DNA from 2 places in the Mesorhizobium sp. M1163 genome. Region 2 is predicted to be linked to the other one. Evidence: riboswitches for the same ligand, from Rfam matches in the RefSeq annotation. Region 2 holds a riboswitch; the other holds the start of a gene.
The links. A riboswitch is a leader RNA that binds a small molecule or an ion and turns the genes downstream of it on or off. The one in region 2 is predicted to bind S-adenosylmethionine.
Positions count from the first base shown of each region.

Region 1: another riboswitch for S-adenosylmethionine. It lies ahead of NKH43_RS27135 (O-succinylhomoserine sulfhydrylase); the one in region 2 lies ahead of metX (homoserine O-acetyltransferase MetX).

Region 1 is NZ_JAMYMF010000034.1:3,222-17,796, forward strand. Features, by position in the region: gene NKH43_RS27120 (Hsp33 family molecular chaperone) at 63-1,073, shown strand; gene apaG (Co2+/Mg2+ efflux facilitator ApaG/CorD) at 1,150-1,542, opposite strand; gene NKH43_RS27130 (ceramide glucosyltransferase) at 1,770-2,924, shown strand; gene NKH43_RS27135 (O-succinylhomoserine sulfhydrylase) at 2,977-4,167, opposite strand; SAM riboswitch at 4,238-4,315, opposite strand; gene NKH43_RS27140 (2'-deoxycytidine 5'-triphosphate deaminase) at 4,459-5,553, shown strand; gene araD1 (AraD1 family protein) at 5,582-6,574, opposite strand; gene mmsB (multiple monosaccharide ABC transporter permease) at 6,757-8,049, opposite strand; gene mmsA (multiple monosaccharide ABC transporter ATP-binding protein) at 8,046-9,578, opposite strand; gene chvE (multiple monosaccharide ABC transporter substrate-binding protein) at 9,678-10,742, opposite strand; gene NKH43_RS27165 (LysR family transcriptional regulator) at 11,059-12,048, shown strand; tRNA gene NKH43_RS27170 (tRNA-Gly) at 12,364-12,437, opposite strand; gene NKH43_RS27175 (DUF6460 domain-containing protein) at 12,531-12,833, shown strand; gene NKH43_RS27180 (histone deacetylase family protein) at 12,896-13,798, opposite strand; gene NKH43_RS27185 (MATE family efflux transporter) at 13,849-14,575, shown strand, end outside.
Region 2 is NZ_JAMYMF010000033.1:30,968-45,542, reverse strand. Features, by position in the region: gene NKH43_RS26865 (LysE family translocator) at 1-238, opposite strand, end outside; gene NKH43_RS26860 (aldo/keto reductase) at 316-1,263, opposite strand; gene NKH43_RS26855 (quinone oxidoreductase family protein) at 1,583-2,563, shown strand; gene NKH43_RS26850 (gamma-glutamylcyclotransferase) at 2,609-3,142, opposite strand; gene NKH43_RS26845 (DUF2125 domain-containing protein) at 3,257-4,258, shown strand; gene NKH43_RS26840 (prephenate/arogenate dehydrogenase family protein) at 4,390-5,325, opposite strand; gene hisC (histidinol-phosphate transaminase) at 5,332-6,441, opposite strand; SAM riboswitch at 6,580-6,657, shown strand; gene metX (homoserine O-acetyltransferase MetX) at 6,750-7,919, shown strand; gene metW (methionine biosynthesis protein MetW) at 8,092-8,706, shown strand; gene NKH43_RS26820 (DUF1330 domain-containing protein) at 8,735-9,055, opposite strand; gene NKH43_RS26815 (SDR family NAD(P)-dependent oxidoreductase) at 9,291-10,037, shown strand; gene NKH43_RS26810 (RNA polymerase subunit sigma-70) at 10,079-11,104, shown strand; gene NKH43_RS26805 (DUF1194 domain-containing protein) at 11,123-11,929, opposite strand; gene NKH43_RS26800 (ABC transporter ATP-binding protein/permease) at 12,006-13,838, opposite strand; gene NKH43_RS26795 (class I SAM-dependent methyltransferase) at 13,969-14,575, opposite strand, start outside.

The sequences.
Region 1 (14,575 bases), on a different contig from region 2:
ATCGAGCGCGTCTCGTCGCATGCGCCCCGGAGGGCGGCATCGCCGCGCCCCGGAGCTTTGTCATGTTGGAAACTCGTCAATTGGCTGAACATCAACCCAAGCTCGGCGAGTTCGGCTACGCCGGCGACGACCATGTCGTGCCGTTTGAGGTCGGCCCGCTCGACGTGCGCGGCCGTACCGTCCAGCTCGGGCCGATGCTCGACGCTATTCTCAGCCGCCACGAGTATCCCGAGCCGGTGGCACGACTACTGGCCGAAGCCTGTGTGCTGACCGTCCTGCTCGGAACTTCGTTGAAGTTCGAGGGCAAGTTCATTCTGCAGACCCGCACCGACGGGCCGGTCGATATGCTGGTCGCGGATTTCTCCACGCCGCACGCGCTGCGCGCCTATGCCCGCTTCGATGCCGACCGGCTGGAGGCTTTGACGGCTGCCGGCGAGACGTCGCCGCAGACGCTGCTCGGCAGCGGCGTCCTGGCGCTGACAATCGACCAGGGCGCCCACACGCAACGCTACCAGGGCATCGTCCAGCTCGACGGCGTCACGCTGGAAGAAGCCGCACGCACCTATTTCCGCCAATCGGAGCAGATTCCGACCGACCTACGGCTTTCGGTGGCCAAGCTTCTGACGCCCGGCGTCGGCGGTGCCCGCGAGCAATGGCGCGCCGGTGGCCTGCTGGCACAATTCCTGCCGCAGTCGCCGGAACGCATGCGCGTACCCGACCTTCCCGGGGGCGACGGCGATCCGCGTGAGGAAATCCACGACCCGACCGACAATTCCTGGCAGGAACTGCTGGCGCTGCTTGGTACCATTGAACCGACCGAGCTGATCGATCCGACTATCGGCGCCGAGCGGCTGCTTTACCGGCTGTTCCACGAGCATGGTGTCCGCGTCTTCGGCGGCGTGCCGGTCGCCGACCAGTGCTCATGCTCGAGGGAGAAGATCCGCGGCATCCTCGAGGGTTTTTCCGCCGAGGAGATCAGAGACAGCACCGAGGATGGTAGCATTCACGTCGCCTGCGAATTCTGCTCGAAGCAATATGACTTCGACCCGGCGGAATTTGCAGCGGCTCAATAACGAGCGTCAGTGCGGCTGCCTTCGCAGAACTTGGGTTCCTCGCCCCGCAAGGCGGGAAGAGGAATCAAAGTGAACGTCAATTGACGGTGCGCCGGGTGCCTGGCAAATCGAGTGAGAAGGCGGGGATGGCGACGTCGAAGGTCTCGCCCCGCTTGTTGCGCATTGTGTAGTGCCCGACCATGATGCCGGACGGGGTCGAGAGCGGGCATCCAGACGTATACTGATAGCTGTCGCCGGGGTTGAGTCCCGGTTGCTCGCCGACAACCCCGGGGCCGCGCACTTCCTCGACCTTGCCGGTGCCGTCGGTAATGTGCCAGTAGCGCGACAGAAGCTGCACGAACTCGTCCGACTGATTGTCGATGGTCACCTGGTAGCCCCAGACATAGCGGTTTTGCGGCGGGTCGGAGTGATCCTCCAGATAGAACGGCCTGACCTGCACTTCGATGTTGCGGGTGACGGCGCTGTACATAAACTGCTCCAAAGCAATGTAGATGGAACTTTCGACGCTCAGCGCAGTTTGATCAACGATGCGCGTCATCTCCTTGCCCGACTCAAGCGCAGGTGCCGAAAAACAATGTCATTTAAGTGACACATGACAATGATGGTGTGCAGGCTTGTGCCGGGCGACTCGGTGTTCTGTCGAATTGTTGAAAACGGCCGTCAGGCGGCCGGCATTTCTGGAGTGACCAGATTTCGATGGAACCGACATTCGCAGCCGCCCTCTTTTCCATAGCTCTCCTTCTTTCAAATCTCGCCAGCGTCCTGTTAGCTTCGCTGAAGCTGAAGCGAGCAGCCAGGATCGCATCGCCCGCCGCCACCGTGCTACCGGTATCGATCGTCGTCCCGGCGCGCGGCGTCGAGCCGTTTACCGAGGAGACGCTGGAGCGCGCCTTCTCACTCGACTGGCCGCGCTACGAACTCATCTTCTGCGTCGCCCATGCCGACGACCCCGTGGTCAAGTCGATCACCGCTGCAATGGCGCGTTTTCCGGCTATACGCGCCCGGCTGCTCGTCGGCGACGACCGCATCAGCGGCAATCCGAAACTCAACAATTGCGTGAAGGGTTGGGAAGCGGCGCTTTATCGCTGGGTCATCCTTGCCGATTCCAACGTGCTTATGCCGAGCGATTATGTCCAGCAGCTGATGGCGGCATGGCGGCCCGACACCGGCCTCGTCTGCTCGACGCCGATCGGCTCGCGGCCTGAAGGGTTTTGGGGGGAGGTCGAATGCGCCTTTCTCAACACGCTGCAGGCACGCTGGCAGTACGCTGGAGAGGCGCTCGGCCTTGGCTTCGCCCAGGGCAAGAGCATGTTGTGGAACAAGCCGATGCTTGACGCCAATGGCGGCATCCGCGCACTGGCCGCCGAGATTGCCGAGGACGCCGCCGCGACCAAGCTGGTCAACCGGCTCGGACTGCGGGTCAATCTTGTCGCTTCGCCGTTCGAACAGCCGCTCGGCCGGCGCACGCTTGGCGAGATCTGGTCTCGGCAGGCGCGTTGGGCGCGGCTGCGCCGCGTCACCTTCGCGCTGTTCTTCGCCCCCGAGATCCTGATCGGCGCGGCGCCGCCGCTGGTGCTTGCGCTGATCGCGGCGGCTGACGCCGGCGTCAGCCTGCCGGCAACCGCCATCGCCGTGCTGGTCGCGGCCTACCTGCCGGAATGTGCCCTGGCCTGGGTCAAAGGATGGCACCTGTCGCTGCGCACCATCTTGGCAATGATGGTTCGCGACTGCATGCTGCCGGCGATATGGGCGCGCGGCTGGCTGAGCGGCGCCGTCGACTGGCGCGGCAACGTTATGACCATCCAGACCAAGGCCGTCGCGGAGCTGGAAGAGACCCCGTCCGGCGCCTGACCGGCACGTCCGGCGCGGGCTGTACGAACCCGCTCGCCCTGTTCGGCCAGCCTTATCCGGCAGCTCTCAGCGCTTGCTCGATATCTTCGAGCAGATCGTCGGTATCTTCCAGGCCCACGGAAAGCCTGAGCGTTCCCGGTCCGATGCCGAGCTCGGCGCGGGCCTCATCGGTCAAATTCTTGTGCGTGGTCGTCGCCGGATGGGTGATCAAGCTCTTGGCGTCGCCGAGATTGTTGGAAATCAGCACGATGTCGAGCGCGTTCTGGAAAGCAAAGGCCGCCTGCTTGCCGCCCTTCACATCCAGGCAGATCAGCGTCGAACCACCCGACATCTGCTTCTTGACCACGGCCGCTTGCGGGTGGTCGGCACGGCCGGGATAGATGACGCGGGCGATTTGCGGGCGCTCGGCGAGGAAATCCGCGATGCGGCCGGCACTTTCCGTCTGCTGGCGTACGCGCAGCGGCAGCGTCTCCAGGCCTTTCAGCAGGGTCCAGGCATTGAAGGGCGAGAGGCTGGGGCCGGTGTGGCGGAAATAGTCATGCAGGTTCTCGTCGATCCATTTTTTGTCCGACAAGATAACGCCTCCAAGGCAGCGCCCTTGGCCGTCAATATGCTTGGTGGCCGAATAGACGACGATATGGGCGCCGAGCTGCAAGGGTTTCTGCTGCAAGGGCGTGGCGAAGACATTGTCGACGATCAGCCTGGCGCCGATCGAGTTGGCAAGTGCCACGACGGCGGCGATGTCGACCACCTCCAGCGTTGGGTTGGTCGGGCTTTCCAGGAAGAACAGTTTGGTGTTCGGCTTGACCGCCTGTTCCCAATTGGCGATGTCAGTGCCATCGACCAGCGTTGCCTCGATGCCGTATTTCGGCGCCAGCGTCTCGACCACCCAGCGGCAGGAGCCGAACAATGCGCGCGCCGCCACGATATGGTCGCCCGCCTTGGCGCTGCACAGCAATGCTGCCGTCACCGCCGCCATGCCGGACGCCGTGGCGCGCGCGTCCTCGGCGCCTTCCAGCGCGCACATACGCTTTTCGAACATGTCGACCGTCGGATTGGCATAGCGCGAATAGATGAAGCCCGGCTCCTCACCCTTGAAGCGCGCTTCCGCTGCTTGCGCCGTCTCGTAGACATAGCCTTGGGTGAGATACATCGCCTCAGAGGTCTCGCCGAAGCCGGAACGCAGCGTCCCGGCATGCACGAGTGCGGTCTGAGGCTTCCAGTCGCGCTTCTTGGTCATCATTCTATCCAAACACCAAAAATGGTCCAAACAACAAAAAACCGGTCGCGAAAGTCGCAACCGGTCCATATGGCCTTGCGGCCCGACGGTCCTTTAGCGACTTGTTTAACGTGGCTGCAAGCCGACCGGCCAAATCACCACGGGATAACGAGCTTTAGACCCGCACCACGCTTGCGTCAATTGCCGGCATGATTAAGACGGTTGTACCAAGCAGGTGCCAAAGGCGTCCACGGTTTGTGGCAAGGACCTGTGACGAAACAAGACCTCGCCCGGTGTTCGAACGGAGCCAGACCCTTGCGGCAGACAGGCATTCTTCCCGATCGGGATATTTCCGCGCTGTTCCAGACGGGCGCGCTGAAATCGCCGCGCGCGCTCGATGCCGACCAGATCCAGCCGGCCAGCCTTGACCTCAGGCTCGGCGACAAGGCCTGGCGCGTGCGTGCTTCCTTCTTGCCCGGCCCCGACCACAGAGTTGTCGACAAGCTCGACCGGCTGAAGTTGCACGAGATCAACCTCGCCGAAGGTGCCGTGCTCGAAACCGGCTGCGTCTACATCGTGCCACTGCTCGAAAGCCTGGCGCTGCCCGCGCATATTTCGGCTTCGGCCAACCCGAAGAGCTCGACCGGGCGGCTCGACATCTTCACTCGGGTAATGACCGACCGCGGCCACGAGTTCGACAAGATCGCCGCCGGCTATGAAGGCCCGCTCTATCTGGAGGTCAGCCCGCGCACCTTCCCGATCGTCGTGCGCACCGGCTCGCGCCTGTCGCAGATCAGGTTCCGCACCGGCAATGCGCTTTTGTCGGAAAGCGAACTGCACGACCTGCATCGCGCCGAGATGCTGGTCGCCACCGAGCCGCCCAACATCTCAGGCGGCGGCATCGCGTTGTCGATCGACCTCGACGGTGACAAGGACGGGCTGGTCGGCTATCGCGGCAAGCACCACACCGGCCTGGTCGACGTCGACAAGCGCGCCGCGCAGGATGTCGTCGATTTCTGGGAGCCGCTCTACAAGAGCGGTGCCGGCGAGCTGGTGCTCGATCCGGACGAATTCTATATCCTGGTGTCACGCGAGGCGGTGCATGTGCCGCCGCTCTACGCCGCCGAAATGACGCCCTTCGATCCGTTGGTCGGCGAGTTTCGCGTCCATTATGCCGGTTTCTTCGACCCCGGTTTCGGCCATTCGGCGTCGGGCGGCACCGGCAGCCGGGCGGTGCTCGAGGTGCGTAGCCACGAAGTGCCGTTCATTCTCGACCATGGCCAGATCGTCGGGCGGCTGGTCTACGAGCACATGCTGAAACGGCCGCAGGCACTCTACGGCACCGATCTCGGCTCCAACTATCAGGCGCAGGGCCTAAAACTGTCCAAGCATTTCCGCGCGGCGCGCTGAGCTTCCCCTTACTTGCGGCTATGCCGGCTCAAAGCGCCTTCACCGCCACCTTCACCGGCTGCTCGATTTCGAGCGGGTTGCGCAGCGGCAGGCCGAAATCCTGCGCCTCGATTTCGAACACGTCGCCGGCCTCCGTCCTGATGCCGTCGGCGAAGGACAGCGTCGCCGTGCCGAACATGTGCACATGCACGTCGCCCGGCTGGCGGAAGGCCGAGTATTTGAAGTGGTGATGCTCGAGATTGCCAATGGTGTGCGACATGTTCGCCTCGCCCGACAGGAACGGCTTTTCCCAAAGCAGCTTGCCGTGGCGCAGGATGCGTGAAGCGCCGCGAATGTCGGACGGCAGGTCGCCGATCAGGATCTCCGGCCCGAACGAGGCGTTGCGCAGTTTCGAATGGGCGAGGAAGAGATAATTCACGCGCTCGGTGACGTGGTCGGAAAACTCGTTCGACAGCGTGAAGCCGACGCGGAACGGGGCGCCGTCGTCGCCGATCACATAGATTCCGGCGATTTCCGGCTCCTCGCCGGCATCCTGGGCGAAGGCGGGCGACATGAGCGCCGCGCCGGGCGCCACTGCCATGGTACCGTTGCCCTTGTAGAACCATTCGGGCTGCACGCCGATCTGGCCCTTCGCCGGCTTGCCGCCCTCCAGCCCCATGCGGAACATCTTCATGGAATCGGTCAGCTGTTCCTCGCCGCCATCGCTGAGCTTCTTGTGCATGGAATCGCGGGTCGCGGCGGAGCCGAGATGCGTCAGCCCGGTGCCGGTGAGATGGAGATGCGCCGGATCGGGATGGTTGATCGGCGACAGCAGCCGTCCCTTCTTGTAGGCTGCGTCGAGATCGACGGTTTCGCCGAAGCCCTTGCGCTCGATCAGGGCGACAAGCCCGGTGCCGGTGCGCGCGGCTTCCATCGCCAGCGAATAGACGCTGCGAGCGCCGTTGATGACGCGGGTCTTGCCGCCGTTGCGGGCAACGACGCGGATCGTCTCGGCGTCGTCGAGGATCTGTGAGATCAGCATGGTAACCCTCTCTGAATTGCGGCCTGCCTTCTTGGCAAACCCTGCCCGGCGCGGCTCGGACCCTGTCCACGCCGCGGTTGAAATTCTTCGTCCGGATTGCGCTCGCGGGTCAGGTCCCTCGGGGACTTCTTCGCGCCGCCCGGCAGCGCCGCGATGTGACCTGTATGCCTCCTGGTTGCCTCTCAAGCCTTGTTCTTGTTGTAGACGTCGAAGACGACGGCGCCGAGCAGCACCAGGCCTTTGACCACCTGCTGCCAATCGACATTGACGCCCATGATCGACATGCCGTTGTTCATGACGCCCATGATGAAACCGCCGACCACCGCGCCGATGACCTGGCCGACGCCGCCCATCGCCGAAGCGCCACCAATGAACACCGCGGCGATGACGTCGAGTTCGCTGCCGAGGCCCGCCGCAGGCACCGCCTGCCCCAGGCGCGCCGCGATAATCAGGCCGCCGAGTGCCGACAGCACGCCCATGTTGATGAACACCATCAACGTCAGCCGTTCGGTCTTGATGCCCGATAGCTGGGCTGCCTTGGCATTGCCGCCCATCGCATAGATGCGGCGTCCGATCGTCATGCGTTTGGTAACGAAGACGAACAACGCTATCAGCACGCCCATCACCATGAGAACGATGGGCAGGCCCCTATAGGTGGCGAATTGGTAGACCAGAAACAGTGCCAGCCCGCTGATCACCAGGGTCTTGACGACGAACAGCGAGAAAGGCTCGGCTTCGTAGCCATGCCGCTCGCGGGTGCGCCGCGCCCTGAGCCCGAAATAGGCATAGGCGAGCACGGCGGCGAGGCCGATCACGATAGTCGTCAGGTGCAGCGTCAGGCCGCTGCCGACAATGGTTTTGCCGGCGGCGTTCACGGTCGGTGGTATCAGCGTCAATGGGCCGATCAGGTCCGGAATGAAGCCGGAACTCAGCGCCTTGAAGCCGACTGGAAGCGGCCCCACGGAAGACCCGCCACCCAGCAGCGCCTGACAGATGCCGCGGAAGATCAGCATGCCCGCCAACGTGACGATAAAGCTCGGTATTCGGTGATAGGCAATCCAGTAGCCTTGTGCCGCGCCGATCGCGCCACCCACGATCAGGCAGATGATCGACACCACCAGCGGATTGCTCAATGGGCCAAGCGGCCAGATAACCATCATCATCGCCGCCAGTGCGCCGATGAAGCCGGCGACTGAGCCGACGCTGAGATCGATATGGCCCGAAACGATCACCAGAAGCATGCCCAGCGCCATCACGATGATGAAGCTGTTCTGCTGCACGAGATTGCTGAGGTTCACCGGCTTGAACAGCGTTCCGGACGTGGTGAACTGGAAGAACACCATGATTGCGATCAACGCCAGCACCAACCCGTATTCGCGCAGATTGGTGACCAGCGCCGAGACGGCAATGCGAGGTGCCTGTTGTATATCCTGGGCGACGCCGGTTTGCGGCCCGGGAGCGCTTTCGGTGCTCATGATGCTTTCCCTTCTCCACGGACGATGGCGCGCATGATCTTTTCCTGGCTGGCGTCGCTCGCCGCCATTTCGCCGACGATGCGTCCTTCGTTCATGACGTAGATGCGGTCGGTGATACCGAGCAGTTCGGGCATTTCCGACGAGATGACGATGATTGCCTTACCCTCGGAGGCGAGACGCGCGATGATCGTATAGATTTCATATTTGGCGCCGACATCGATACCGCGTGTCGGCTCGTCGAGGATCAGCACTTCCGGATTGGCGAACAGCCATTTCGACAGCACCACCTTCTGCTGATTGCCGCCAGAAAGGTTGCCGGTCATCTGGTAGACGCTTGAGGCGCGGATATTGGTCCTGCCGCGATAATCGTTGGCGACGGAAAGCTCGCGCAAATCGTCGATAACGCCATGGCGCGAGACGCCGGGCAGGTTGGCCAGCGTGATGTTATGCTTGATATGGTCGATCAAGTTGAGACCGTAGGTCTTGCGGTCCTCCGTAACATAGGCGATGCCGTGTTCCACCGCCTTGCTCACCGAAGAGACATCGATCGGCTTGCCGTTAAGGAACACCTCGCCCGTGATGCGACGGCCATAGGACCGGCCGAACAGGCTCATGGCAAACTCGGTCCGGCCGGCGCCCATCAGCCCGGCAATGCCGACCACCTCGCCCTTGCGGGCGTTGAGGTTGATGCCCTTGATGACCTGCCGCTCGGCATGGATGGGATGGTAGACCGACCAGTTTTTCACTTCGAGAACGGTCTCACCGATCTTCGGCTCTCGCGGCGGGTAGCGGTCGTCGAGCGAACGGCCGACCATCGAGGTGATGATGCGGTCCTCCGAGATGTCCTTCTTGGCCAACGTCTCGATGGTCCGGCCGTCACGGATGATCGTGACCTTGTCGGCGACCCGGTTCACCTCGTTGAGCTTGTGGGAGATCAGGATCGAAGTGATGCCCTGCCGCTTGAATTCGAGCAGCAGATCGAGCAGCGCCTGGCTGTCCTTTTCGGACAGGCTCGCCGTCGGCTCGTCCAGAATGAGCAGCTTCACTTCTTTGCTGAGCGCCTTGGCGATCTCGACCAGCTGCTGCTTGCCGACGCCGATATTGGTGATCAGCGTGTTGGGGTCTTCCTTGAGGCCGACCTTCTTGAGCAGGGCGCTGGTGCGCGTCTCGTTGGCATTCCAGTCGATGACGCCGTATTTGGCCTGCTCGTTGCCGAGAAATATGTTTTCGGCGATAGACAGCATCGGCACCAGCGCAAGCTCCTGGTGGATGATGACGATGCCCTTGCGCTCGCTGTCATGGATGCCTTTGAAATGGCACTCATCGCCGCGATAGATGATCTGGCCGTCATAGGTGCCGGACGGATACACACCCGACAGCACCTTCATCAGCGTCGACTTGCCGGCGCCGTTCTCGCCGACCACGGCATGGATCTCGCCTTCCTCGACCATGAGCTTGACGTTCGACAGCGCCTTGACGCCTGGAAACGTCTTGGTGATGTCGCGCATCTCCAAAATCGTCGATGCCATTGAGAATACCACTCCTGCGAGGTCCGCAAACAATACCGGGCTGGCTCGCCAACGAAAAGGGGCCCTGCCTGCGCAGGACCCCAGGCTTTGTAACCGCGATTACTTCAGTTCTTCGGCCTTGATGTAGCCGGAGTCGACCACCAGCGCCTGGTAGTTCGACTTGTCGACGTCATGCGGCGTCAACAGGATCGAGGGAACGACCTTGACGTCGTTGTTGTAGGTCGTGGTGTCGAGGCCTTCCGGCTTGCCGCCCGAGAGCACCTTGTCGACGAGTTCGACCGTCGCCTTGGCGAGTTCGCGGGTGTCCTTGAACACGGTCGAATACTGCTCGCCGGCGATGATCGCCTTGACCGAAGCGGTCTCGGCGTCCTGTCCGGTGACGATCGGCCATGGCTGATCGGCAGTGCCGTAGCCTACGGCGCGCAGCGAAGCGATGATGCCGCGCGACAGGCCGTCATAGGGCGAGAGCACGCCATCGACGCGGCTGCCGTCCGAGTAGTTGGCGGAGAGCAGATTGTCCATGCGGGCCTGGGCGGTTGCCGCCAGCCAGCGCAGCGTGCCGACCTTGTCCATGCCCATCTGGCCGGACTTCACGACGAGGGTCTTGTCGTCGATCAGCGGCTGAAGAACCGACATGGCGCCGTTATAGAAGAAGAACGCATTGTTGTCGTCCGGCGAACCGCCGAACAGCTCGATGTTGAACGGGCCTTTCTTCTCGGGATAGCCGAGGCCCTTGAGCAGCGATTTGGCCTGGATGACGCCGACGCCGAAATTGTCGAAGGTGGTGTAGTAGTCGACATTTGGCGTCTTCTTGATCAGGCGGTCGTAAGCGACGACGACGACGCCGGCGTCATTCGCCTTCTGCAGCGCATCGCCCATCGTGGTGCCGTCGATCGAAGCGATGATCAGCGCCTTCGGGCCTTTGGTGATTTCGTTTTCCAGTTGGCTGAGCTGGTTCGGAATGTCGTCCTGCGCGTATTGCAGGTCGACAGTGTAGCCCAGAGCCTCGAGCTGGGACTTGACGGCGTCGCCGTCGTTGATCCAGCGCTGCGAGGTCTTGGTGGGCATCAGCACGCCGACCAGGCCTTCGCCCGCTTGCGCCGGCAGCGTCATAGCCGCGATGCCTAGGGCCGCGACGGCGGCCAGTGTCTTGATAATCTTCACATTAACTCTCCCTGGTTGATGGACGCGTACCCTTGGGTTTCGTGGGCCGCGCAATCGTGCAGGAGCGCCAAACGCGCCGCTGCCGTCAATCGATCTCCGGTATCCTCCCAATCGGCCCCGAAACTCTGGTTCAATCGATACGAGTTTTCCCTCGTCACCGACCGTCAAGTCTCAGGACGCGCGAAGGGTGTGTCGCTTTGCCATAACTGTCAAATGCGATCTTTGATGGTTGCTATATCGAGACTGATATGGCTTAGGCTAGTGACGACGCTGCCGGATCCAGCTGGGGCGCCGGGCGTAGGAGTAGGGAAAAATCATGGCGGCGCTGCGAAATCCTGGTGGAATATCAGCCGGTTACGATGAGATTCCGCGCGATGGCGGAACCCTGCTGCGCAGCGGCTTGAGCCTGCGTCACATGCGTATGATCGCAGCCCTCGACGAGCACGGCCGGGTGAGTGCCGCGGCCCAGGTCATGAACATCTCGCAGCCGGCGGCTTCGCGCATGATCGCCGAGATGGAGGCGGTGCTCGACGTCAAGCTCTGCGAAAGGCTGCCGCGTGGCATCACGCTGACGCCCTATGGCAAGGCGTTGGCACGGCGCGCGCGGTCGATCCTGCTCGAGATGCGCGAGGTCGACCGCGAGATCTTCGAGCTCAAGGCGGGCAAGGGCGGCTCGGTGTTCCTGGGCGCGGTCACGGCACCGGCGATCGAGCTGGCGGTGCCGGCGATCCGCGAGATCCGGCGCCTCTATCCGCGCATCGAGATCACCATGCAGGTCGAGACCTCGAACGTGCTGGCGCGCGAGCTGATCGCCTCTCGGCACGATTTCATCATCGCCCGCATCCCCGACGACCTCAATCCGCGGCTGTTCGAGGCCCGCGTCATCGGCGTCGAGAAGGCCTGCCTGATCGTGCGCCGCGGCCACCCGCTGACCAAGGGCAAGGCAGTGCGGTTGGAAGACACCGCCGCCTATGACTGGGTTTTCCAGTCGGGCGGCTCGCCGCTGCGCCAAGCCATGGAAAGCAACTTTTTGAACCGCAACATCGCGCTGCCGGATCGCATCCTCAACACCAGCTCGCTGTTACTGACTCTGGTCATGGTCGCGCAATCCGACGCGATCGCGCCGGTGTCGATCCAGGTCGCGAAGTTCATTCAGAACCCCGAAGGGCTCGACGGCGCCATCGACGTCGTCCAGACCGAGTTCGACATCGAGGTCAGGCCCTACAGCCTGATCACGGTAAAGAACCGCGCGCTGTCGCCGGCGGCCAAGATGCTGCACGATTTTATTTTGCGGGAGGTGGGCTGAGGATTGGAGCGGGTAGCGGGGCGCATCCCGTGGCCGGCCAGACGACCAGACAGGCCCACCAGCAGCGGCGCCGATGCACGTCGGCCACAACTGCTGCGTGATGCTCAAAAAAAGCCCGCCAGCAGAAGCGAGCGGGCCAAGGGTAGACATTCCGGTTGGGGTCATTCGAGGCCCCGCCGACCCTCAATGTGAGATATTCGACGAACTGGCACATCGGCCAAACAGATGAAGGACGGCCAGCCGAGCTGTAAAACTGCCTGTAAAGCCGCAAGTTTTCAACATCGCCAACTCAGGCGCAACCCGTGTGGCAAAAGCTGGAGCGGGTAGCGGGAATCGAACCCGCGCGTTCAGCTTGGGAAGCTGACAAGCTACCATTACATCATACCCGCGCTGGTTCCTCCGATATCATGGCCCGGCGCCGATGCGCAATCCGGTTTGAGGGCTCGGCTTGATGCCGGGCGGTCAACTGCGTATTTCTGGGCATGTGCCCGAATCGCGGCACCCGACTGTGGAGACAGGCCTTGTCCGCACTGAACCGCTTTCTCGGCGATACGCCGCTCCGGGTGATCTTGAAGCTGCTTGTGGTGTCGTTCCTCGTCGGCCTGGTCATGAACGCCTTCGGCTGGTCGCCGATGGACGTGCTCTACGGCATCCGCAAATTCTTCATCGACCTGTGGAATTTGGGCTTCCACGCCATCGACCGCTTCCTCGGCTACATCCTGCTCGGTGCCGCGATCGTCGTGCCGGCCTTCATCCTGCTCAGGATCGCCAATTTCAGGAAGTAGAGCATGATCCCAAAAAGTGGGAACCGGCTTTCGGAAAAGATCATGCTCAAACAAACAGCCTTTCACGCGTAGCCCGCAGCCACCTCGAACAGGATGGCGTGGCGTGCGGCAAGTGCTGCGACATCCGTCGAATAGCCGCCGCCGATAACGCCGCACATCGGGACGCCTAGCGTGCGGAAATGGCGGATCACCATATCGTCGCGGGCGCGCAGCCCGTCATTCGACAGCGCCAGCCTGCCGAGCCGGTCCTCGGCATGGACATCGACGCCGGCATTGTAGAAGACGAGATCCCAGCGCTTTCGCGCCGACAGCTCCGGCAGGATGGCGCCCAGCCGCTCCAGATAGGCTGCATCGCCGGTGCCGTCGGGCAGGGCGACGTCGAGGTTGGAGGCGATCTTGCGCGCGGGGTAGTTGCGGTCGCCATGCATGGAGAAGGTAAACACGCGCGGCTCGTCGTTCAGGATATCCGCCGTGCCGTCGCCCTGATGCACGTCGAGGTCGACGACCAGGATGTTTTGGGCGGCACCTTCGGCGAGCAGCACCAGCGCGGCAACGGCCACGTCGTTGAAGGTGCAGAAGCCGGCGCCTTGCGCGCGCCGCGCGTGATGACTGCCGCCGGCCGTGTTGCAAGCGATTCCGTTCAGCAAAGCCAGCCGCGCCGCCATCACCGTGCCGGCCGTTGCGAGCTGCGCCCTCAGCGAAACCCGCGGTCCCACGGGAAAGCCGATCTCGCGCTCGATCCTCACCGGCACGTCGCAGGCAAGCACCTGGTCGACATAGTCTGCCGCGTGGGCAAGCTTCAGCCATGATGGCCGCGCCACCGCTGGTGTGTTGAGCGCTTCGGGCCGCGCCAGGCCGCGTGCCCGCAAGGCGTCCATCAGCAGCGGATATTTGCTCATCGGGAAGCGGTGGTTGACGGCGAAACCGGCGTCGTAATCGGGATGATGAACGATCTGCAAGGACATGGGACGGCCGGTGCGCCAGAGGCCGGTTTCGGTTGACCATGCCGGGATGGATGGTTGCGCGAGGTCCGCAAACTGGGGCACATCGGCTAGCCGATCAAGCCGCAACAGGAAGCAACACACGTTTGGAGCAGGCTTTGCCCACCGAAGCCCACGTCACCGAAGCCAGGGCTTTCGTCGTCACCAACCGTTCGGTGCTCGCCATCGCCGTGCCGATGACGCTTGCCTATCTGACGACGCCGTTGCTCGGAATTGTCGACACGGCGGTGGTCGGACAGTTCGGCGACGCCGCCCTTCTCGGCGGCCTGGCGGCCGGCGCCCTGATCTTCGACGTCGTTTTCACCACCTTCAACTTCCTGCGCTCCGGCACCACCGGCCTCGTCGCCCAGGCCTTCGGGCGCGGCGATGCACTGGAGGAGCAGGCGGTGTTCTGGCGCGCCGTGCTGATCGCGGTCGTCGCCGGCATCGTGTTTGCCGCACTTGCGCCCCTGGTTTCGGCTGCCGGGCAATGGTTCATCGGCGCCGAGCCGCGCGTCGGCGCGGCGATGGACGTCTATATCCGCATCAGGATGCTCGCAGCACCGTTCTCGCTTATCAATTACGCCATCCTTGGTTATGTGCTGGGGCGCGGCGAGGGCGGGCTCGGGCTGATGCTGCAGCTGGTGCTGAACGGCATCAATATCGCGCTCTGCTTCCTGCTCGCCCTGGAGCTTGGCTGGGGCGTTGCCGGCGTCGCCTGGGCGACGCTCACCGGCGAGTTCGTCGCCATGCTGCTTGGTC
Region 2 (14,575 bases):
GCTTCGGCAACGCGGCGAGAACGGCCATGATGCCCGTCGCCACCACCACGAGCACGAGGATCGTGCCAACAACGATCCCCGAGGCATAGCGGAGCGAATCCCGCAGGCCGAACGCGGCGCCGATCGCGGTGACGCTTATCGTCGCCGGCCCCGGGCTGCCCATGACGATGGCCGATGCCAGCACAAGCGCCAGCAATTGCTGCCATAGCTGCTGATCGAGAAGAACCTGTCCGGCCATGCGGCGTCCCTGCATTCCTGTGACGATGTAGGACGGTAGGCAAGGCAGCGGTGCGGGTCTTGAACGATCGTGCGCGGCTATGCGCTGGCCTTGTCGAGCTCGGCGATATCGTCCGGACTGAGCTGCAACGACGCCGCACGCACCAGGCTGTCGAGCTGGCCGAGCGTCGTCGCGCTGGCGATCGGAGCGGTGACGCCGGCGCGCGCCATGATCCAGGCCAGCGCCGCTTCCGCCGGCTTGGCCGAATGTCTGGCCGACACGGCGTCGAGCGCTGAGAGAATGCGCATGCCACGCGCGTTGAGATACCCTTTCACACCGCCGCCGCGCGGGCTTTTGCCGAGATCGGCTTCGCTGCGGTACTTGCCGCTCAAAAACCCTTTGGCGAGGCTGAAATAGGTGATGACGCCGATGTCCTCGGCCACGCACAGATCACGCAGCGGACCATCGAAGAACGAGCGGTCGTAGAGGTTGTATTCCGGCTGCAGCACCTCGTAGCGCGGCAGGCCGCGCAGGCTTGCTACGTCGAGTGCGGCGCGCAATTGGGCGGCGTCGAGGTTGGAAGCGCCGGCATAGCGGATTTTGCCCTTGTCGAGCAGTTTCTGGTAAGCACCGAGCGTTTCCTCATACGGGGTCGCAGGGTCGGGCCAGTGCGACAGATAGAGATCGACGGTATCGACCTGCAGCCGCTTCAGCGAGGCATCAATGGCCTTTTCGATATAGGCGGCGGACAGATCCCTTTTGCCCTGCCCCATGTCCGAACCGAGCTTGGTGATGACGACAACCCTGTCGCGGTTGCCGCGGCTCTTCATCCATTTGCCGATGATGGTTTCGGATTCGCCGCCCTGGTGGCCGGCAATCCAGCGCGAATAGGAATCGGCCGTGTCGATGGCGTTGAGACCGGCGTCGACAAAGCGGTCGAGCAAGTCGAACGAGGTTTTCTCATCGGCGGTCCAGCCGAACACATTGCCGCCCAGAACCAATGGCGCGATGGATAAGTCGGTGCGACCGAGACGACGTTTCTGCAAGGCTGATCTCCATGGTGATTCATGCTGAGGCGGGTGGGAGCCGCCGACCGGGCTAACCTATGTCGCGCCATGGCAACGTCAAACGCATAGCCTCTTTTCCAACCCGCTGGCGCTTCACAAAACCGCGACCCGCCGCGCCGTGTCCGGCTTCCAAACCAGCCCCTCTGAGGAAATTGGCAAGTTTAGCACATAGATTGTCAAATCTGCCAATTCTGGCCTTTGCCGGCTGGCCATAAGTTCCGCGGCGCCGACGCAAATTTCGGCACGGTCTGGCCAAGCCCAGACTGTTTGCCCCGGATCGTTTGTTATGGAGACCGGCATGAAAGCAATTGTATTTGACGCCATCGGCTCGCCGCGCGACGTGCTCTACGTTGACGACCTGCCGATGCCGCGGATCGGCGATGGCGAGGTGCTGGTCAGGATGGTCTCGGCCTCGATCAATCCGGGCGACTTCCTGTTTGTCCAGAACCTCTATCCCGAACCGAAGAAGCCGCATTTTCCCCAGCAGATCGCGGGAAACCATGGCGCCGGCATCGTCGAAGCCGTTGGCGCGAACGTTTTGCTGGAACCGGGCACGCTCGTCGCGTTCAGCTATTATGGCAGTTGGGCCGAGTACGCGGCCATTCCCGCCGGATGGCTGATCCCGTTGCCTGCCGGCTATCCGGTCGAACGCGCCGGGCAGATGGTGAACCCCATTACCGCGTGGGATCTGATGGTGGATTCCCGTGTGCGGCCTGGCCAGTGGCTGGCTGTCACGGCCGGCTATTCGTCGATTTCGACAATGGTGATGCAGTTCGCCCAACGACGCGGCATCAACGTCATCGCGCTGGTGCGGCGCTCGCACCAAAGCTTCGATCTGAAGACGCTTGGCGTCGCCGCCATTCTTGACCTTTCGGACTTGAAGGCAAGTATCCGGGAAGCCGTGATGGATATCACCGGTGGCGCCGGATTGAACGGGATTATCGACAATGTCGGCGGACCTGTCAGCGGCGAATTGATCCGCACCCTGGCGCTCGGCGGGCAGATGGTGATCAATGGCGGCATGAGTGCCGAGCGCTTCGAACTTCACAATTTCGATGTGTTGCTGAGCGGCGTGGAGATCAGGGCGAATATCTATCGCTACTTCTTTTCGCCGCCGGTCGAAGCCGACCGACCTGTGCTACGCGAGATCATCGACATCTTCGGCCAGCCCGGCTTCCACGTTCCTGTCGGCGGTCTCCGCCCGTTGACCGAGTTCAAGCTCGCCGTGGCAAACAGCCTGGATCGCGCCGATCTTGGCAAACAGATTTTCAGGATGTAGCCCGGACCACGACGCCGAAAGCATCATGGTCAACGACCAAAGAAGCTACGTCGCGACCCGTCTTGTCACCTCTTCCAGCCAGCGATCGCTTATACCCAGTGCTTCGAGGTGCTCCAGCGTGCTGAGCACGTAATCCTCATTCCTCCCCGACTGGCCGACGGCGCCGCGAACGACGGCTGCTGCCTCGGCGGCGTCGAGCGCACCGGCGTATTGCTCATGGCTGCGGTCCACGACATAGGCGATGGCTTCGACCGTCTCGCCCCCATCCGTTTCACGCTTGTCGAGGCGGACGCTGAGCACACGCTCGAGATAGACGTTGGTGACCAGCTCGCGTTCGCGCAGATAGGTGACGACCTCGTTGCGCAGCTCGCCTGGAACCCGGAACGCCAGCCCGATGCAGGAGCCGCCGCGGTCGAGGCCGAGCACCAGGCCCGGCCGTTCGCGCGAGCCGCGATGCACGAAAGAATAGACGCAGAGCGAACGGCGATAGCCATGCAGGCGGGCACGCCGCGTCTCGACATGCGCGAATCCCGGCCGCCAGATCAGTGAGCCGTAGCCAAAAACCCAAAAATCGCCCATATCGCCAAGCCTGATTGTGACGAACCACTCCACCGGTGGTGTTTCAGTCCGTCTACCTGTTGTTGCCGCAAGCGACAGCCCGCCCGTGCCACCCGCGTTAACGAAAGCCGCAGCATGACGTCAAGTGACGAGCGCCCGCCGCCCAGCCAACGTCGCCGCCTGTTGTGGCTTGCCGCTTTCGTCCTCGTGCTGTTCGGCATCTACAGCGCCGGCTGGTTCTACCTGGCGGACCTGGTCGAGAGTGCAACCGACAAGGCGGTCGCCGATCTCGACGACAAAGGCATCAAGGCCGACTGCGCCAATCTCGCGGTCAGCGGCTATCCCTTCACCTTCACGCTTTCTTGCGAAAGTCTGGCTTACGAGGACGACAGCCGCAACGTCGCTGCATCGACAGGCAAAATCAACGCCGCCACGCAGATCACGCGGCTTCTGTCGCCTGCCGCCGAGTTCAGGGGGCCGCTCAGGACCTCTGTTCCCGGCATGACGCCGCTGTGGATCGACTGGGATGATCTGCGGGCCGACATGAAGCTGTCCTGGCCGCTGCCGGGGCGCCTCTCGCTGCAGGCAGAAGGCCTGTCCGGCCAGACCGATCCGGCGGACGACACCGATCCTGTCTCGCTGTTCAGCGCCGGAACCGCCACCGGACAATTGCGCCCAAACGGCCCGGACATCGACTATGCCGGCAATTTCACCGATCTCGAAATCGACGCAGAGGCCATCGGCGGGCGCGTCTTGCCGCCACTCGACGGCAGCGGCGACGTGACATTGAAGAATGGTGTGACGCTGATCAAGGCAAATCCGAAGAGCCTGCGCGGCCAGGCGGCCGAAATCCACGAGCTCGATCTGTCTTCAGGAACCGCGCGCATCACCGTTTCCGGACCGCTGTCGGTCGATGACGACGGTCTCATAAATGCCGACCTGATGATCAAGCTCACTGACCCGAAGGCCGTGGCGGCAATCCTCGCCACCGCCATCCCCGAGCAGAAGAAAGAAATCCAGACCGGCTTCGCCGGACTGGCGCTGCTCGGCAACGCACCGTCGATGCCGCTGAAGATCGTCAAGGGCAAGGCCTCGCTCGGCTTCATCCCGCTCGGCAAGATCAAGCCGCTCGACTAGAGCAATTCCAGGAAAATTGTGAACGGTTTTCCGTCCGGATTGCGTCAAACAAAAAGATAGACCGGTTCGGCGTTTCCGTGAAACGATGAACCGTTCTGGGGCGGTACGGCCTGCGATCGGCTTGCCGCGGCTTATCCCTTCGGCGGGTGTTCGACTGCCTGGCGGCCGAAATCCGGTACGTCGATGTCCTGGCCGGCCTCGATAATCGAGCGGCGGACAGCGCGGGTGCGGGTGAACAGGTCGAACAGCTTTTCGCCGTCGCCCCAGCGGATCGCCCGCTGCAGCGAGGATAGATCTTCCGAGAACCGCGCCAGCATTTCGAGGATGGCGTCCTTGTTGTGCAGGCAGACGTCGCGCCACATGGTCGGGTCGGACGCCGCGAGACGGGTGAAGTCGCGAAAGCCGGAAGCCGAGTATTTGATGACCTCGGACTTGGTCACCGACTCCAAATCGTCGGCGGTACCGACGATGTTATAGGCGATGATGTGCGGCAGGTGCGAAACGATGGCCAGCGTCATGTCGTGATGCTGCGGGTCCATCGTGTCGATGTTGGAGCCGCAGCGGCGCCAGAATTCCGAGAGCTTTTCCAGCGCCGCGGCATCGGTGCCGGCCAGCGGCGTGAAGATGCACCAGCGGTTCTCGAACAGTTCGGCAAAACCGGCATCCGGTCCCGATTTTTCGGTGCCGGCCAAAGGATGGCCGGGGATGAAGTGCACGCCATCAGGCACATGCGGCTGCATCTGCGCGATCACCGATGCCTTGGTCGAGCCGACATCGGTGAGGATGGCGCCCTTCTTCAGCGCCGGTGCGATCTCCTGGGCGACCGTGCCTGAAGAGCCGACCGGCACCGAAACGATGACCAGATCGGCATCGCGAACCGCTTCTTTCGCATCTGTCGTGTAGGTGTCGCCAAGGCCGAGTTGGCTCGCCCGCTCCAGCGTCGCTTCGCTGCGCGTCGAAATCGCGACTTGGCCGGCAAGTCCCTCGCGGCGGATGACGCGGGCCAGCGACGAACCGATCAGGCCGATGCCGACCAGCGCGATCTTTTCGAACATCGGTGAGGTCATGGTGCCCTAGCTTTTCAGGAATGTCGCGAGTGCTGCGACAACGCCGCGATTGGCCTCTTCGGTGCCGATGCTCATGCGCAGCGCGTTGGGAAAACCGTAGCCGGAAACGCGCCGCAATATGTAGCCGCGCGCACTGAGGTAGTCGTCGGCGGCCGCCGCCGAATGCTTTTTGTCCTCGGGAAAGTGGATCAGGATGAAATTGCCGACGCTCGGGGTCACCCGCAGCCCGAGCCCGGTCAATTGCTCGCTCAGCCAGGCCAGCCAGGTCTCGTTATGCGCGACGCTGCGCTCGATATGAGCCCGGTCGCGGATCGCCGCGATGCCGGCCTCGATCGCCGTCGCATTGACGTTGAAAGGCCCGCGCACGCGGTTGATCGCGTCGATGACGTGCATTGGCGCATAGATCCAGCCGATCCGCGCGCCACCGAGGCCCAATTTCGAGAAGGTGCGGGTCATGACCACGTTTTCCGCGCTGCCCACCAACTCGACGCCAGCTTCATAGTCGTTGCGCCGGACATATTCGGCGTAGGCGGCATCCAGCACCAGAAGCACGTTTCGCGGCAGGCCCGCATGCAGGCGGCGCACCTCCTGGAACGGCACGTAAGTGCCGGTCGGGTTGTTCGGATTGGCAAGGAAGATGATCCTGGTACGCGGCGTCACCGCGGCGAGGATCGCATCGATGTCGGCGCGTTCATCGGTCTCCTTGACCGTTACCGGGACGGCACCGGCCGACTGGATGTAGATCTTGTAGACCATGAAGCCGTGTTCGGTGATGATGGCTTCATCGCCGGGCGCGAGGTAGGTCTGCGCAAGCAGGCCCAGGATCTCGTCGGAACCGTTGGAGCAGACGATGTTCGCCGGATTGAGCCCGTGCACGTCGGCGATCGCCTCCCGCAGGCGCCTGGCGCTGCCGTCGGGATAGACCGCGAGCTTGTCGGCGACCGCGCGCGCGGCCTCTATCGCCTTTGGCGAAGGACCGAGCGGGTTCTCGTTCGCCGACAGTTTGTGGACTTTGACGACACCTTCAGGCGCCGCGCTCTTGCCGGGCACATAGGCTTCGATGTCCATGATGCCGGCGCGGGGCGTTGGACGTGTCTGATCCGGTGTCTGGCTCATTCCATGAAATCCGTCGAGGAAGCCTCCATCCGGAAGCCGCAGCGGAAATACAAGCCGTGGCCCGGAATGTCGAGGGGCGGCAATTCGGGATCAATAACTTGCCGTTGACGAAGCCATGCGTCAGTCCTAGAAGAGCAGCGACAGTTCCGTGGTGATTTGGCCGGTCGGCTTGCAGCCACGTTAAACAACTTGCTAAAGGGCCGTTTGCATCTTGTAACCGGCTTTGCGAAGGCATGGCCGGTTTTTTGTTGCCCTGACTGGTTGTTGCCCGGACCGGCGGACAACTGAAGGCCGGGCAAGGAGATGTGATGGTCGCTTTGCGCGCGCGAAAAACCAACAACGAGGCCGACCAGCCGTCGAGCCCGGTGTTGCGTTTCGGCGCCGACAAGCCGCTCAAGCTCGACGCCGGCACGCTGCTGTCGCCGTTCCAGATCGCCTACCAGACCTATGGCACGCTCAACGACGCGCGCTCCAACGCCATCCTCGTCTGCCATGCGCTGACCGGTGACCAGCATGTCGCCAACACCAATCCGGTGACCGGCAAGCCGGGCTGGTGGGAAGTGCTGATCGGCCCCGGCAAGATCATCGATACCGACCGTTTCTTCGTCATCTCGTCCAACGTCATCGGCGGCTGCCTCGGTTCCACCGGCCCCGCCTCGACAAATCCCGCAACCGCCAAGCCTTACGGGCTCGACCTGCCGATCATCACCATCCGCGACATGGTGCGGGCGCAGCTGATGCTGGTCGAGCATTTCGGCATCGAACAGCTGTTCAGCGTGCTGGGCGGCTCGATGGGCGGCATGCAGGTGCTGCAATGGGCCTCCAGCTATCCCGAGCGCGTCTTCTCGGCCCTGCCGATCGCCACCGGCGCCCGCCATTCCTCGCAGAACATCGCTTTCCACGAGGTCGGCAGGCAAGCGGTGATGGCCGACCCCGACTGGCATGGCGGCAAATATTTCGAGCACGGCAAGCGACCGGAAAAGGGGCTGGCGGTGGCGCGCATGGCCGCCCACATCACCTATCTGTCGGAAGCAGCGCTGCACCGCAAGTTCGGCCGCAACCTGCAGGACCGCGAAGCGCTGACCTTCGGTTTCGATGCCGACTTCCAGATCGAGAGCTATCTGCGCCATCAGGGCATGACCTTCGTCGATCGCTTCGATGCCAACTCCTATCTCTACATGACCCGGGCGATGGACTATTTCGATCTCGCCGCCGACCATGGCGGCCGGCTGGCCGATGCCTTCGCCGGCACCAAGACCCGTTTTTGCCTGGTCTCCTTCACCAGCGACTGGCTGTTCCCGACCGAGGAGAGCCGCTCGGTCGTTCACGCGCTGAACGCGGCCGGCGCCTCGGTATCGTTCGTCGAAATCGAGACCGACCGCGGCCACGACGCCTTCCTGCTCGACGAGCCGGAACTGTTCGCCGCCATCAAAGGCTTCATCGCCTCGGCGGCCCGGGCTAGAGGGCTCGGCGCATGACCTCGAAAAGTTGCACGCTTTTCGGATCAGGATCATGCGCCAGGCATCAGCGCATGGCCCCGAAAAGTAGCAGACTTTTCGGATCAGGATCATGCGCCAGGCATCAGCGCATGGCCCCGAAAAGTTGCAGACTTTTCGGATCAGGACCATGCGCCAGGCAGGAGCCGAGCCCATGAGCGTCAACCGCGCCCAGCGCGTCGACCTCGAAGTCGTCGCCGATCTCATCCCGCCGCAGTCGCGGGTGCTGGACGTCGGTTCCGGCGACGGCCTGCTGCTCGAATTGCTGCAGGCGACCAAGAAGGTCGACGGCCGCGGGCTGGAACTGTCGCAGCGCGGCGTCAACGAATGCGTGGCGCGCGGCCTGTCGGTCATTCAAGGCGATGCCGACAAGGACCTCCAATTCTATCCCGACAAGGGCTTCGACTTTGTCGTCTTGTCGCAGACCTTGCAGGCGACCCGCAATCCGAAGCTGGTGCTCGACGAACTGCTCCGGATCGGCAACCGCGCCATCGTCTCATTTCCCAATTTCGGCCACTGGCGGGTGCGCTTTTCGCTGCTCTTCAACGGCCGCATGCCGGTGACCAAGGACCTGCCCTATTACTGGTACGACACCCCCAACATCCATTTCTGCACCATTCGCGATTTCGTCAATCTATGCGACGAGCTGGGCGCGACGGTGGAAAAGGCAACCGCGCTCGACGCCAACGGCCAGCGGATCGGCTTCTCGATGCCGTGGTGGTTCTGGAACTTTTTCGGCCAGCAGGCGGTATTTCTGCTGAAACGGTAGCAGGCCGCCCGCGAGCCGATCATTCCCCTTATTCAAGCACGTCGGTGGCCTTGTGCGGGTGCTCGACGCCGTCGACGAAGACCACGTCGGACTGAGAATTCGCGGTGCGCAGCGGCAAGATCTCCTGATAGGCGGGCGAGCGGTACCATCCGCGCGCCTGCTGCATGTCTGGAAACTCGATCATGACGAGGTGCCCCGGCCAATTGTTTTCAACCACGTCCACCTCGCTGCCATGCACAATGAAGCGCCCGCCAAACGGCTCCAGCGTGGCATCGATCTTCTGCAGGTACTCGACGATCGGCGGCCCCGGCGTGACCTGGCGCATATGGGCGACGGCGTAGGCGGTCATGGTGTAACTCCTTGTGGTCGAAAGCCGGACAACCGGCTTGATGGGAGCAGTTTGCCGGGACGTTGCGCGCTGGTCGATTACCCCCGAGGTAATGACACCGAATACAAAACTGGCGCGCCGCTGCCGTCACCTGAAAGATATTTCTGCCTGGCACCGATGATTTCCGCCCACCTGCGCTGTCCTTATCGATGGGCGCGCCTGGATGGTCCGGCGGCCGGGAACAGAGAGGTGATCTATGGGATCGTTGCAAAATCAGAATGTCGTCGTCGTCGGAGGCAGCCGGGGTGTCGGCCGCTCCATTGCGGAGGTCGCCCTCAAGGAGAAAGCGACGGTGCTGGCCGTCGCCCGCGGAAAACAGGCCCTGGCGCAATTTGCCTGGGAGGTCTCCGGCGTGAAGACGCTCGCGATCGATGCGACGGTGGACTCCGCCCCCGATAAGGTCTTCGCCGCGCTTGAGCCGGACGTGCTGGTGATCTGCGCAGGCGCGCTGGCCCCTTCCGCGCCGGTGCATGAACAGAACTGGAAGGCCTTCTCGGCAAATTGGGACACCGACGTCAAGGCGTCGTTCCTGTTTTGCCGGGCCGCTCTGCGCCGTCCGCTCAAGCCGGGAACCCGGATCGTTCTGATCTCCAGCGGCGCGGCCTTGACCGGCGGACCACCCAATGCCGGCGGCTATGCCGGCGCAAAACGCATGCAGATGTTCCTGGCCGGTCATAGCCAGAAGGAGTCGGACCGGCTTGGCCTCGGCCTGCGCTTCATGGCGCTCGCGCCGATGCGGATCATGCCGGAGACCGGCGTGGGCAAGGCCGGCGTCGACAGCATCGCGGCCTATATGGGCATCCAGCCGGCGGACTTCATCGCCGCCATGACCGACATGCAGACGCCGGCCGATGTCGGACGGGCGGTGGTCGCACTCGCCACCGGCCAGCCGCAAGGCAGTTCCTTCATGGTGAGCGGGAGCGGGCTTGCCCCGGCCGCCTGAGGCGCGCGTAATGCAAACCTGACCCGGAACCCGAAAGTAGCATGACAGACGCTGAGCCACCTCTGGAGCCAGCACGCCAGCCGATCCTCGATCGGCTGGCCTTCGAGAAGGTCACGGCCGCGCATCGCCGCGAACTCAAGCTGCATTGCTATCGCATGATGGGTTCGCTGCACGAGGCCGACGACCTCGTCCAGGACACGTTGCTTCGCGCCTGGCGCGCAAGGTCGGAGTTCGACGGGCGGGGTTCGGTTCGCGGTTGGCTCTATATGATCGCGACCAATGCTTGCCTTAACGCCATCAAGGCGAGGTCGAGGGCGCGTCGCATTCTCCGGGAACCCGGACGGCCGCCGTCGCACGGGGCGGCCATAGGCGGGCCCGTAGCTGACGTCGCGTGGCTGGAGCCCTACCCCGACGCCGAGCTTCCAGACATTGCCGGCAGCGAGCCAGGTCCGGAAGCCCGTTACGAGAGCCGCGAGGCCGTCCAGCTCGCCTTCGTCGCCGCTATCCAGGATCTGCCGCCCAGGCAGCGCGCCGCGCTGCTGCTTGCCGACGTCCTGGGATGGTCGGCCGTCGAGACGGCGCGTTTGCTGGGCGGATCGATGGCTTCGATCAACAGCGCGTTGCAGCGCGCCCGCGCAACGCTGACGGCGCGCTATCCTGGCGGACGGCCGGCCAGCCGATCACGGCCCAACCCCGAAGAAGGCCTGCTGCTCGAACGTTACATGCAGGCCTGGCAGGCCGCCAATCTCGAAGGTTTGATCGAGCTCCTGCGTGAGGACGCCATCTATACCATGCCGCCTTGGCGCGAATGGTATCAAGGCCGCGAAGCGATCCGCGGTTTCTTCGAGACCGTCTGGCCGAGGTTCGGCGGCTTCCGCACGCTGGCCACCGCGGCCAATGGCCAGCCGGCGGTCGGGGTCTATTCCCGCAGCCACGATGACCCGGCGTGGCGGGCCCATTCCCTGCATGTGTTCGAGCCAGCCGAGGGCGGGATCGCTTCCTTGACGATCTTCATAGGGCCGCTCGGGCCATCTCTGTTCCCGGCCTTCGGCCTGCCACCGGCCTAGCTTACCCCCTAGCAAGCCTTACCGGTCGAGTTCCGGGAAATACGGGTCGGAGAAAAACCGCCGGTCGCGCTCGCCTTGCAGGCAGTCGATCGGTGCGTCGATGCGGATCGTCCTCGGATCCTCCTTGGGATACTCGACGCCGCTGACCTCGAGGATCAGTTTGCGGCGAGTGGCGGTGGCGAATTCGGAAACCGCATAGATTGGCAGGACGAACGAGCCCGGTCCGCCGGTGACGCATTCGGCATAATACCGGTCGAGATGGCTGAAGGTCGGTGACGGGCTGATCAGGATCGGCAACCCGTTGATGACGATGCCCTTCGCCAGCGCCGCATCGCGTGCCGTTGTGACCGGCAAGCCGGTGTTGTTTGGGCCATCGCCAGAGACGTCGATGACGCGGCGTTTGGCCACGAAGGCCGTGCCATCGAAAAGCTCGGCGCCGAAGGCCACGGCACCGGAAATCGAGGTGCCGCGGAAGCTCCTGAACGGGCGGGCCGCGATCTTGTCGGCGAAAGCGTTGGCGCTCTCCTTGCTGTCGATGACGTGCCAGGCAATGACCGCATCGTCGCGGATGGTGCCGGCCCATTCGAAATAGGCGATGGCGATGCGGCCGGAAGAGCCGGCACGCACGGCATTGATGAAGTCGGGATGGCGCAGCGCCGCGACATAGCCGGCGCGCTGCAGGGCAAACTCCCTTTCATCCATCGACTGCGAGATGTCGACGGCCAGCACCAGCTCGACGTCGACGGCAATGGCATTGGCGGGCGCGGCCACAGGTGCTGCCGGGGCACAGGCAAGGCAGGCGAGCAGGGCGAGAGCGTCAAGCATGGCCGATCGGAACGTTCCCATCTGAAACGATCGCGATAGTTTTTCGCCGCGATCGCGGCGAAATAAAGCTTGGCTTCTATTTCTTTCGGCGAGCCGAGGCGATAATCGGGGGCGGTTCCATGGCGCCTGCCCTGACACGGGCCGGCTTGAGGGGCGGTTGGCCGGCATCCTTGACGATGGTCAACGCTCGCGGGAAGAAGCGGGTATTGTGCTGGCCGCGGCCGATATTGAGGATCGCGGCGTCGGGAAGGCGCTTGTCCAGCATCGACAGCACTTGCCTCAGCGTCGCGCCGTCGAACGCGTCCAGCGCCTCGTCGATGATCACCCATTTCGGCCGTCGCAAGGCGAGCCTGGCGAAGGCCAGCAGACGCTGCTCGTCGTCGCTGAGCTCACGCTCCCAGCGCGCCGAGTGATCGAGCGAGGACGACAGGCGTTGCAGCCCGACATCGGCCAGCACCTCCGAAATCTCGGCATCGCTCGCCTCCGCCGCGCCGTCTGAATGGTTGAGCACCTCGCGCAGCCTGCCGAGCGGGAAATAGGGAGTACGCGGAACGAAGATCGGCGCTTCTCCGGCCGGCATGCCGATCCGGCCGCTGCCCCATGGCCACAGACCGGCAATGGCGCGGAAGAAAAGCGTCTTGCCGGCGCCCGGATCTCCGGTGATCATGACGCGGTCGCCGGCGCGGATTTCGACATGCGGCTCGGCAAGCTTGGTGCATCCGTCCGGCGAGGCGATCTCGAGCTTCTCGAATGTCAGGCTGCCGTCGGGATTTTCGCCGAACGAAATGCGCCTTTCCGTATCGTGCAGCGCGTCGGTGTCGCCGAGCGCGATGCGGAAGTCGGCGACCCGCATCAGCGTGGCGCGCCAATCGGCGATGCCGCCGATATTGTTGATGAACCAGCGCAGCGAGGAATGGACCTGGTTGAAGGCGCCGACCGCCATCATCAAGCCGCCAAAGCTGATATCGCCGGCAAAATAGACCGGGGAAGCGACGAGGATCGGCGCGACGACAGTGATCCAGCCATAGGTGTCGGTTACCCAGGAAAGATTGATCTGGGCGCTGTAGATGCGCCGCATGGCGCCCAGCACCATGCCAAGGTCGAATTCGAGCCGGCGCCTGGCATCGGCCTCGCCATGCGCAAGCGCGATGGCATCGACATTCTCGTTGACGCGAACCACCGAGGAGCGCAGTTCCGCCTCACGCGTATAGCGATCGTTGTTGAAGCGGATCAGCGGCCGCCCGACCAGCCAGCTCAACCACGAAGCTGTGCCCGCATAGAGGATCGCCGCCCAGACCATGTAACCGGGTATGGCCAGCGAATGGCCGCCTATGTGGAAGACGAAGCCGGAAGACAGCGACCACAAGACGCCGACGAACGAGGCAAGCAGGATGCAGGACTGCAGCAGGCCGATGCCGAGACCGGTCGAAAGGTCGGAGAGATGCCCGGCATCCTGCTGCAGGCGCTGGTCGGGATTGACGCCGATGGCGCCGGCATGGGTCAGCCGGAAGGCACGCGCCGGCCGCATCCATTCGCCGATCAGGTCGAGCGTCAGCGCCTCGCGCAGCTTCAGGCGAAGCATCTGGTCGAGCCAGGTCTGGCTGACATTGAGCACCACAAGCCCGCCGGCGATGCCGGCGAAGACCAGAAGCTGATGCAGGAAAGCCGGCATGTCGCGCCGCGCCAGCGCGTCGTAGAAAGGCTGGTTCCAGCGATTGAGCAGAACCTGCCCGATCGAGCTCGCCACGATGACGGCGACGATGCCGATCGCTGCCCAAAGCAATTGTTTTCGCACTGGCGAGGTGGTCAGCGCCAATTTGATTGTTGCCAGCTGCTCACGCAGGCTGCTGGCTTCGATCGACGTGGCAAGCTTCTGGGCGCTGGGCTCGACATCCGGATGATCAGCCATGAGTGGATCCTTGCATTCGGAAGCGGTGCTAAACCCCGGTCATAGGATCGACCGCATATGCCTTCAATCGGGCAGCGAACCCGTCCGCGACAGATAGGTGAGAAAAAGCCTGCGTCGGATCACGAACGCGTCATCCTGGCGACGCCGGACGTTCGGCCCCCGACAGCCGGCCAAGCGTCGGCGCGCCATGCGGCGAGAGAACCGGCACGAAGACGCGGCGGGAGGCGCGCTGCGCCACCGGGACGCCCTGATAGAGCCGCTTCTGCGCCTCGACAACGATGACGCCCGAAAAGATCGGCCAGAAGCGCCGGCCGGCACGCTCCAGCACATTGTGGAACTGCATCATGAAACGTCGCGGCGACGGCGGAAAGAACAGCGCATCGGACCACGCCGCCGGCGTGAAATTCGCTTCGCGCAGCAATTCGGTCAGCTGGCCGCGCGAGAACGGCCGGCCATTGCCGAAAGGCGTATGCTCGAAGCGCGCCCAGACGCCGCGCCGGTTGGGCACGACGATGACGACACGGCCGGCCGGCGACAGCACCCGCCAGATCTCGTTCAGCGTCTCGCGCGGGTTCTCGACATGTTCGAGCGAATGGACGAGCAGCATGCGGTCGATGCAGGAATCGACCAGCGGCAGCTCCTCGTCGAAGACCAGGGCGGTCGCCGTCGGCCCCGTCGCCGGCCAGACCACCGCGCCCTGCGTCGCCGGCATGAAGGCAAAGACGCGCTCGGCATCG